Linked DNA regions of Chitinimonas arctica. The main gene of each other region encodes a partner of the protein of the gene in region 2 in a complex. Links are inferred from orthologs where the notes say so. Each region holds a gene or a part of one and is shown on either strand. Other genes may lie near its edges.

What was found. The genes of interacting proteins can lie anywhere in the genome.
Region 1: the proteins of accC (region 2) and accD are in contact, whole or in part, in a solved structure (PDB 8UXZ), measured with the Escherichia coli proteins. The link is inferred for Chitinimonas arctica from one-to-one orthologs.

The regions. Positions count from the first base shown.
Region 1 is NZ_CP041730.1:555,091-557,891, forward strand. It holds accD (acetyl-CoA carboxylase, carboxyltransferase subunit beta), read right to left. Parts: upstream 1,936-2,801; coding sequence 1,066-1,935; downstream 1-1,065. Other genes in the region: folC (bifunctional tetrahydrofolate synthase/dihydrofolate synthase), read right to left, coding at 1-972; trpA (tryptophan synthase subunit alpha), read right to left, coding at 2,013-2,801.
Region 2 is NZ_CP041730.1:3,220,196-3,227,841, forward strand. Bases 2,094-4,903 are described here. They hold accC (acetyl-CoA carboxylase biotin carboxylase subunit), read right to left. Parts: upstream 4,270-4,903; coding sequence 2,917-4,269; downstream 2,094-2,916. Other genes in these bases: accB (acetyl-CoA carboxylase biotin carboxyl carrier protein), read right to left, coding at 4,354-4,824; aroQ (type II 3-dehydroquinate dehydratase), read right to left, coding at 4,876-4,903. Outside these bases: tpx (thiol peroxidase), read right to left, coding at 10-522; FNU76_RS14500 (DUF3426 domain-containing protein), read right to left, coding at 635-1,921; more of aroQ, read right to left, coding at 4,904-5,364; tRNA preQ1(34) S-adenosylmethionine ribosyltransferase-isomerase QueA, read left to right, coding at 5,597-6,613; FNU76_RS14530 (metallophosphoesterase), read left to right, coding at 6,750-7,553. UniProt on the Escherichia coli protein: This protein is a component of the acetyl coenzyme A carboxylase complex; first, biotin carboxylase catalyzes the carboxylation of the carrier protein and then the transcarboxylase transfers the carboxyl group to form malonyl-CoA.

The sequences.
Region 1 (2,801 bases), 2.7 Mb from region 2 along the record:
CTGGAAAAAACCCTGGTTCATCAGATTATTGGCCAGCGCGCTGGCGGCATGCGGGTTGTGCGCCACATCGAGCACGATGGACGGACGGCCCGGCAATACCTGGTAACGCCCGGCCAGCTCCACTTCCAGCAAGCCGCGCTTGAGATCGCCTATGCCTACCGGTACGCGGTCGTGCAGGGCGTCGAGAATGGCGATCACCAGGCTGGCATTGGCCAGCTGGTAGGCGCCGCGCAGGGCCGGGAACGGCAAGCCGGGCTTCTGGCCACGGCGACCGCGCCAACGCCATTGGGTGGTCTCGTTGCTGTAGCTGAAATCGGGGCCCAGCAATTGCAGGTCGGCACCGATCGCGGCCGCGTGTGCCAGCAAGCTGGCCGGCGGATGCGGGTCGGCGCAGAAGGCCGGCTTGCCGGCGCGGAAAATACCGGCCTTTTCGAAGCCGATGGCTTCACGGGTATCGCCCAGGTAGCTTTGATGGTCGATATCCACGCTGACCACGGCCGCAACGTCCGCCTCGAAGATATTCACCGCATCCAGGCGGCCACCCAGCCCCACTTCCATGATCGCGACATCCACGGCGGCATCGATGAAATGCTGCATGGCGGCCAGGGTGCCGTACTCGAAATAGCTGAGCGTCACCTCCCCGCGCGCCGCTTCTATCCTGCGGAAGGAAGCCATGATGACTTCATCGCTGGCCGGCTGCAGATCGATCGCCACGCGTTCGTTGTAACGGAGCAAATGCGGGCTGGTATAGGTGCCCACCTTGAAGCCGGCGGCCCGGTAAGCGGCGGACAGCATGGCGCAGGTCGACCCCTTGCCATTGGTCCCTCCGACGATCACCAAGGGAAAGGTCGGTACCAAACCCATGGCATCGCGCACCCGGGCGACCCTTTCCAAGCCCATATCGATGGCGCTGGGGTGCAATTGTTCGAGATGGCTCAGCCAGCCGGCCAGGGTCGGTGCATCAAAAGTCATGGAGTTTCACGAAAAGAATGGCGACCACCCCGGCGGCATGGGCCGCACGGGGACGTATAAGCGCGGCCCGCCCGCCTGGGTGGGCCGTGGGGATCAAGCGGCAATCGCGGGCTGCTTCATCAGCAAGGTCAGCAGGGCAGCCAGGCGTTGGCGCATTTCGCGGCGATCGACGATCAAGTCGATGGCGCCCTTCTCCAACAGGAATTCGGCACGCTGAAAGCCTTCCGGCAGGGTCTCGCGCACGGTTTGCTCGATCACGCGCGGACCGGCAAAGCCGATCAGCGCGCCCGGCTCGGCAATTACCACGTCACCGAGGAAGGCAAAGGAGGCGGATACCCCACCCATGGTCGGATCGGTCAGTATCGAGATAAACGGCAGTCCGCGATCGGCCAGGCGGGTAAGGATGGCGCTGGTCTTGGCCATCTGCATCAGCGACATCAGGCCTTCCTGCATGCGCGCGCCACCAGAGGCGGCCACGCAGATAAATGGACAGCCATTTTCGATGGCGGCCTGGGCGCCGCGTACAAAGCGTTCGCCCACCACCGAGCCCATGGAGCCGCCGATGAACTTGAACTCGAATGCCGCCACCACCACCGGCAGGGACAGGATGGCCCCCTGCATCACCACCATGGCGTCTTCTTCGCCGCTGCTTTCACGGGCGGCATCGAGGCGCTCCACGTAACGCTTGGAATCCTTGAACTTGAGGAAGTCGGTGGGCCGTACTTCGGCACCGATCTCGCAACGCCCTTCCGGATCGAGCATCAGGTCCAGCCGCCGGCGGGCATTCACGGCATTGTGATGGCCGCACTTGGGACAGACTTCCAGGTTATTGGCCAGGTCGGTACGGTACAGCACCGCCTCGCAAGCCGAACATTTGCTCCACAGTCCTTCCGGCACGGACTTGCCGGGGCCGGTGGGTTTTGCCTTGATCTTCGGGGGTAGCAGCTTTTGCAACCAGCTCATGGGTGTCTCCTACGCCGTCGGCCATGCCGACCAAGCGCTTGAAAATCGAAGGGCCGCGCTAGCGGCCCTATCTGGGATTATGGTCGGGCGGCGTCCATCGCGCTACGCACTTCGCGCAAGAAAGCCGTTAGCCTCGGCGCGGCATCCGCCCCGTGCTCCTCGACTTCCTGCACCAGCCGGCTGCCGATAATGACCGCATCGGCGATCCGGGCCACCGCCTGGGCGGAAGCCGCATCGCGGATGCCGAAGCCCACGCCGATCGGCAGGCTGAGACGGCCGCGCAGGGCCTCCAGCTTGCTGGCCACGCTGGCGATATCCAGGGTGGCGGCACCGGTCACGCCCTTGAGCGAGACATAGTAGACATAGCCGGAGGCATGCTTGGCCACTTCGTCCATGCGGCTGTCGGGCGTGGTCGGCGCCAACAGGAAGATCGGGTCCAGGCCATTTTGCTTGAGGGCGCCGGCCAGGGAGCCCGCCTCTTCCGGCGGCAGATCGACCGTCAATACGCCATCCACGCCGGCATGCGCGGCGGCTTCGGCGAATGTCTGGTAACCCATCGCTTCGACGGGATTGGCATAACCCATCAGTACGACCGGGGTGTCGGCGTCGCGGCGGCGGAAGTCGCGCACCATTTCCAACACATTGCTCAGGCTGACGCCATGGGCCAAGGCCCGCTCGGAAGCCTTCTGAATGACGGGGCCGTCGGCCATCGGGTCGGAAAACGGCACCCCCAGCTCGACGATATCGGCGCCGCCCGCCACCAGGGCGTGCATCAGTCCAACGGTAGCAGCCGGATGGGGATCGCCGGCGGTGATAAAGGGGATCAGCGCCTGTTTGTTCTGGGCCGCCAAGCGGTTAAAGGTTGT
Region 2 (7,646 bases):
GGCGGATTGTCAGGCCGGGCCGGCCAGCATGTCTTCGGCCAGTTTTTCGTAGTTCGGTTCGGCGTTCACGTCCTGCACCAGCTCGGCGAACACGATGGTATCGTTTTCATCCAGCCCGAACAGGGCCGTGCACATCATGCCAGACAAGGGCACGTCGGTGATCATGACGCCATAATCCTTGTGGAAATCCCGGCCGCGCAACGTGGACAGCAGTTGTACCTTGCGAATGCCCTCGGTGGCGATCACCCGCGCCATGGCATAAGGGGTATCGACCGACACGACGAAGCTGCGGGTATTGGGAAAACCGTCGGCGATCGCTTCCAGCCGGCGGGTGATCTTGAGGCCGATTTCCGCATCGATACTGGGAATCACCGCGATGATCTTGCGCTTGCCCATGAACTTGGACAGCGGCACATCGCCCAGATTGACATCGACCAGCATAAAGCTGTGCGCGGTATCGCCAACGCGCGGGAAACGGCCGCCCACGCCAATCGGCTCGCCGTTGAGAAGCACTGTGGCCATGTGATGTTTCCTCCGGCTTGACATGAAAGTTTAAGAAGCGGCTCCCGCGCCATCAGTATCGACAGCGCCCCAACCGAATGCAAGTTCATGCGCCCCGGCAAGCAGTGTTCGACTAGTTCTCCACCGGGTAGAACCACTCCAGCGAATAACCGCTGGAACGCATTTCACCCAGATCGAGTTGCAGGAAGACGCGCAGATCGCCACTGGCGGGCAGGCTGGTCGGCAAGGGCGAGGTGCTGCCGTCGGCCAGTGGTGCCAGGTATTCTCGGGCCGTGAAGACCTTGCGCGCCACCACCCGCTCGCTGTCGTCGGTCAGGGTCAGTTGCAGCAAGGGCAGGGCCTGGTCATACGGCGCCATATTGCGCAGCGTCGCATTGAGTTGGATCAGGCTGGGTCGTTCCGGCAGCGATACCAGCTCATTCCATTCGTTGCGCAGCATATTCTTGCGGGCCGGCAGCGCAAGCGTGCAACCGGTCATGGCGCAAAAGCGCTGCAGCTTGGGGGCGATGCCGGGTAACTGGACGGCCAGTTCGGTGCGGTGGTGAAAGGCCAGTTGCGCCGCCAGGGCAAACAAGGCCAGCAGGGCGGGAATACTCCACAGCCAGCGCCAGGGCGAAGGACCGCCGGGGACGCGCAGCAGGGCGTCATCCTCGGCGGTGCGGATGGGGCGGTAGCCGCTATGTTCGGAGTGGATCGCAGCGGTAGCCGGGTTGAAGGCGGGCAGGGTGGCGGTACTATTGGCCCAGGCCTGGAAATGCTCGGCCGAGAATTCCTCGCCGGCCTCGGCGGGGGCGATCTCGATGACCTCGATGCCATTGCTGACCGGGGCATGCGGAAAATCATCCTCGTGTTCCGCCTGATGGTGTCCGACCGCGACCAGGACGGGCTCCATGCGAGGTTCCGGATCGGGTTCCCGTACGGGTTCGGGGTTCCGTCTTGGCTCGGGCGCGGGGCGCGGGGCCGGTACCTCGGCGACGGGTTCGCTGGCCGCCAGCTCGCTGGCAAGCTGCTGCAGGCTTTGGCTGGCCAGGCTGCTCGCGCTATCCCCTTTTTCCGCTGCCGCTGCCGCGCCCAGTTGGCTGGCCACGCTGTCCAGGCCATAGGCGTCGTCCTCGCGTTGCGCCAATGTCCTGGCAGGCGTGGGGGGCGGTGCCGGTACCGGTGCGATTATCGGTGCGGGGGCCGGGACCGGTGCGGGCGGCTCGACCGGCGTCGGGGCCGGCGTTGGAGCGGGTGCCGGCGTCGGCGCCGCTTGCCGCCCTTCGCCTTGCAGGTGGTTGACCGCGTCGAACACGAACGCGCAGCGACCGCAGCGCACCTTGCCGTCGAAGGCGCTCAGGTGGGCGTCGGTCACGCGGAAGCTGGTGCGGCAGTTGGGGCAGCGCGTTATGTGATACATGGCTCGGATTCTAACGGGCGGCGCTTAACACGCAAGCGGTACGGTTATAGACGGGTGCCGGCGATACGCACCCATCCCTCTTTTTCGGCCGAAACCGCCAAGGCGAAGCAGGGCGCGTAGAGGCTGATGATCTCGTCCGCCTGCTCGGCCAGGATGCCGGACAGCACCAGCCGGCCGCCGGGGCGGCAGCGGCTGGCCAGCAAAGGCATCAGCATTTTCAAGGGGTTGGTGAGGATATTGGCCACCACCAGGTCGTAAGTGCGCGCGGGGCATCGTCCGGCAGGAAGAAATCGGCGGCGACATGGTTCTGTTCCGCGTTCTGGCGGCTGGCGGTCATGGCTTGTGCGTCGATATCCACACCATGTGTCTCGCCGGCGCCCAATAGTTTGGCGGCAATGGCCAGGATGCCGGAGCCGCAGCCGTAATCGAGTACGCTTTCGCCCGCCCGCGTTTCGCTATCCAGCCATTGCAGGCACAACCAGGTGGTGGGATGGCTGCCTGTGCCGAACGCGAGGCCCGGGTCCAGGGCGATATTGATCGCGTCCGGCGTCGCGGCATGCCAGGTCGGGGTGATCCATAGCCGCCCAGATACCTGGATAGGGTCGAACTGCGATTGGGTCAGGCGCACCCAATCCTGTTCCTCTACCCTCGTTACGCTGTGGCGCGGCAGGGCGATACCGACCGCTTGGGCGGCCGCGCTCACCATCAGCGTGGCATCGCTATCTTCCTCCAGCAATACCACCACGACGCTTTCATCCCACAATTGTTCCAGCGGCATGCCGGGCTCGCCGAAAATGGGTTTCTCCGCAGCCGTGCCGGCGGCGGCATCCTCGATGCTGACGCTCAGTGCGCCCAGCTCGAACAAGGCGTCGGACAGGGCTTCGGCGTGGGTGGAATTGGCTTCAATGCGTAATTCTTGCCAGGGCATGGCGGACTCCGGAACGTGGAAATGACTGCGGCCGGGGGTTAAGCCCGGCCGCGGTCGATTTTAACACCTATTGGTCTTTAGACTCCGCCAGCAGGTGTTCCAGGTAGTGAATGGACGTGGCGCCCTTGATAAAACCCTTGTCGTTGAACAGGACCTGGTGCAGTGGAATATTGGTCTTGATGCCTTCCACGGCCATTTCCGAGAGGGCGATACGCATCCGCGCCATGGCCTGCTCGCGGCTATCGCCGAAAGCAATCACCTTGCCGACCATGGAATCGTAATTGGGCGGTACGGTGTAGCCTTGGTAGATATGCGAATCGACCCGGATGCCGGGGCCGCCGGGTGGATGGTAGGTGGTGATCTTGCCGGGGCTGGGGATGAACTTGAAGGGGTCCTCGGCGTTGATCCGGCACTCCATGGCATGGCCCTTGAGCACGATATCCTTCTGGGCGAAGCGCAATTGCTCGCCGGCGGCGATGCGGATCTGCTCCTGCACGATATCGATGCCGGTGATCTGCTCGGTGACGGGATGCTCCACCTGGACCCGGGTGTTCATTTCGATAAAGTAGAACTCGCCATTCTCGAACAGGAATTCGAAGGTGCCGGCGCCGCGGTAATTGATGCGGCGGCAGGCTTCGGCGCAGGCTTCGCCTACGCGTTTGCGCTGTTTATCGGTTATACCCGGGGCGGGCGCTTCCTCGATCACCTTCTGGTGGCGGCGTTGCATGGAGCAATCGCGTTCGCCCAGGTAGATCGCATGGCCATACTCGTCGGCCAGGATCTGGATTTCGATATGGCGCGGGTTCTCCAGGAACTTCTCCATATACACGGTCGGGTTGCCGAAAGCCGCCCCCGCTTCGTTGCGGGTCATGTCTACGGACTTGATCAGCTCATCTTCGCTGCGCACCACCCGCATGCCGCGACCACCGCCACCGCCGGCGGCCTTGATGATGACCGGATAGCCGACCTTGCGGCCGATCTTCAGCATCTCTTCCGGATCATCCGGCAGCGCGCCGTCCGAGCCCGGCACGCAGGGGACGCCGGACGCCTTCATGGCATCCTTGGCGCTGACCTTGTCGCCCATCAGCCGGATCGATTCGGGCCGGGGGCCGATAAAGACAAAGCCGCTCTGCTCGACCCGTTCGGCGAAATCGGCGTTCTCGCTGAGGAAGCCATAACCGGGGTGGATGGCCTGGGCGTCGGTGACCTCGGCGGCGGCGATGATCGCCGGAATATTCAGGTAGGACAGCGGGCTGGGCGCCGGTCCGATGCAGACCGACTCATCGGCCAGTTTCACATACTTGGCCTCGCGGTCGACTTCAGAGTGGACCACGACAGTCTTGATGCCCATTTCGCGGCAGGCGCGTTGAATGCGCAACGCGATTTCGCCGCGATTGGCGATCAGAATTTTTTCAAACATGGATCAACTCCGTGAGGGGTGAGGGAGACGGCGGGCAGGCGCGCATGGCGCGCCGGAATGGGCCCGCTGGACACCTCACAGAATTCAGCCGATCACGAACAAGGGTTCGCCATATTCCACCGGCGAGCCATTTTCGACCAGGATGGCTTTCACTACGCCAGACGTCTCGGCTTCGATCTCGTTCAGCAGCTTCATGGCCTCGATAATGCAAAGGGTATCGCCCACGTTGACCTGCTGGCCCACTTCCACGAAGTTCTTTGCGCCAGGGCTGGCGGCGCGATAGAAGGTGCCGACCATGGGCGACTTCAGAACGGTGCCTTCGGGCAGGCCGTTGCCGGCCGGCGCGGCTTCGGCGGCGCCCGCAACCGAAGCGGGGGCCGCGGCAGGCGCCGCGCCCATGCTGTAATGCTGCATGGGAGGCTGCGCATACATGATCGGTGCATTTTGCGACACGCGGGTAATGCGTACCCGTTCTTCCCCTTCCGTCACCTCGATCTCGGCAATGCCGGATTCCTCTACGAGGTCGATCAGCTTTTTGAGCTTACGTAGATCCATGCCCGTTCCCTTTTTAGGTTTTAGTCTTTGTTGATTGCCGGCCGCCGTGCTTCAGGCCGGGGTCTGGCGATTCAGAAAGTCAATGGCGTGGTCGAGCGCATAGCCGTAACCGGCGGCGCCTAGACCACAGATAACACCCTGCGCGAGGTCCGAAAAAAAGGAGTGGTGCCGAAATGGCTCGCGCGCATGGACGTTGGAGAGATGGACTTCGATAAATGGCAGTTTGACCGCCGCCAACGCATCGCGCAGCGCAACGCTGGTGTGGGTGAAGGCGGCGGGATTGATGATCACGAAGCCGGTGCCATCGTCGAAAGCCGCGTGAACGCGTTCGATCAAGGCAGCTTCGCTATTGCTCTGAAAGCTATGGCAGCGCAGCCCAGCCGCACCCGCTCGCTGGGCGAGGCGGGTGTCGATGCTGGCAAGGGTGTCCGCGCCGTAGTATTGTGGCTCGCGGCGACCCAGCATATTCAGATTGGGGCCGTGCAGTACCAGAATATCTTGGTGCTGTCCAGCCAAATTGTGCGGTGTCGGCTGTGTCATGGCGGCGAGTTTGCCGCAGATAGCAGCACGTTGTCTACCGATCGGCGAAAGTTCGGTCAAGCGTCCGCTTGAATATTTCTATGGCATGTTGCGAAAATGCAAGCGAAACCGAGATTTTATCAGGGTTTCCCCTTAGCTTGCCGCCTGAATGGAATTCGCACAGTGAGCCAAAGGATGTGGCGAGCCGGCTGTTATAATGCCGCGCTTCCCCCGTCCAAGCCGTTTCTCTCGCATGCAATTATCCGATTTCGATTACGCCCTGCCCGAGCACCTGATCGCCCAGTTTCCGCCGGCCGTGCGCGGCGGGAGCCGATTGCTGCATCTGCCGGCCCAGGGCGGGACGTTCGACCGTCACTTCGCCGATCTGCCGGATCTGCTGCGGGCCGGTGATCTGCTGGTCTTGAACGATACGCGCGTGATCAAGGCGCGCTTGCTGGGGCAAAAGGCGAGCGGCGGGCAGGTCGAAGCGCTGATCGAGCGGGTGAGCGATGAATTCGAAGCCCTGGCCCAGGTCCGGGCCAGCAAGTCGCCCAAGCCCGGTAGCGTGCTGATATTCGGCGGGCGTTGGCGGGCGCATATGCTGGCGCGCGAAGGGGAGTTCTTCCGCCTGCGTTTCGAAGCGCCGGTGTTGGATGTGCTGGAGGCGGCAGGCGCCTTACCCTTGCCACCTTATATCGAGCATCGTCCCGACGCTTCCGATGACGAGCGCTATCAGACGGTTTTTTCCCGCGAGCCGGGCGCGGTTGCCGCGCCCACCGCGGGCCTGCATTTTACCGAGGCGATGTTCGCGGCCTTGGCGGAACGCGGCATTGCCCATGCCAGGCTGACCTTGCACGTGGGTGCCGGTACTTTCCAGCCGGTGCGGGTCGATAACTTGGCTGAGCATCGCATGCACCACGAGCGCTACCAGATTCCGGCCGAGACCCTGGCCGCCATCCGGGCGACGCGCGAGCGCGGCGGCAGGGTGATTGCCGTGGGTACCACCAGCCTGCGCGCCATGGAGGCGGCCTGCCAGGACGGCGATTTCGCTGCGCCGGAGGGCGATACCGATATCTTTATCACGCCGGGCTATGCGTTTCGCGCGGTGGATGCCCTGCTGACCAATTTCCACCTGCCCAAGTCCACCCTGCTGATGCTGGTGTCGGCTTTTGCCGGCTACGAGCGGATTCAGGCGGCGTATCGCCATGCGGTCGAGCACGAGTATCGTTTCTTTAGTTATGGCGATGCGATGCTGCTGGAGCGGCGCTGATCAAGATCGCCATGTCGGCCGAGAAAGCCGGAAATACGGCATTTTTGGCGCGCATTTGTCGGAATGGCGCCAGGCGGCCTACTTATTCGCTATGCCTGGCCGTAAAAAAACGTGAATCACCTGCCATAATCCTTCCATGTCCGCTGTAGCCAACCCGCCGCGCGTGGCTTTTCTGCCGCGCAATGAAAAGGGCCGCGATTTTGTCGTGGGGGATCTGCACGGCTGCCGGCGGGACCTGGAAGTCCTGCTGGTCGCGGCCGGCTTCAATCCGCCGGGCGGGGATCGCTTGTTCGCGACCGGCGACCTGGTGGATCGCGGGCCGGACGCCATGGGCTGCCTCAAGCTGCTGACGCAGCCCTGGTTCTACAGCGTATTGGGCAATCACGAACAGATGCTGCTCAATGCCATGGGCGGCGACGACGCCGCCATCGCGCTGTCGGTGGCCAATGGCGGCGGCTGGGCGCTGGGCGGCATACTCAGCCACGACCCCGCGCTGCAGGCGGCCACCAAGGTGGTGGAGCGGCTGCCGCACGTGCTGGTGGTGGGGCCGGGCACGCCGGAGCGATTCAACCTGGTGCATGCGGCGCTGCTGCAATCGCCGGCGGATATGGCGCTCTACCGCGATGCCGATCTGGATGCCCGTCTGCTGCATGCCGACGAAAAAGCCTGCGAGCGCCTGATCTGGAGCCGGTCGCTGGCGGAGGCGGCCGCCATTGCCGCCGTGGCGCAGCGCGGCTCGACTTGGCGGGAAGGGCTGTCGCTGACCTATTGCGGCCATAATCCCGTCCCGTTTCCCATCATCTTCGAATCGCATTGCCATATCGATACCGGTGCGGGTTACGAGGGCAATGTGGACGTCAACCGGGTCGATAGCGGTGTGCCCATGCGGCTGACCCTGGCCGAGCACCATGGCGGCGACCCGATCTTCTATACCCGATAGAATACGGCGGGCCGAGTCGATTCGTCCGGCCGTGCTCGCCGATCTACTTATATACCCGGCAGTTTCAATTATCGCGGACCTGGGTCCGTGAAT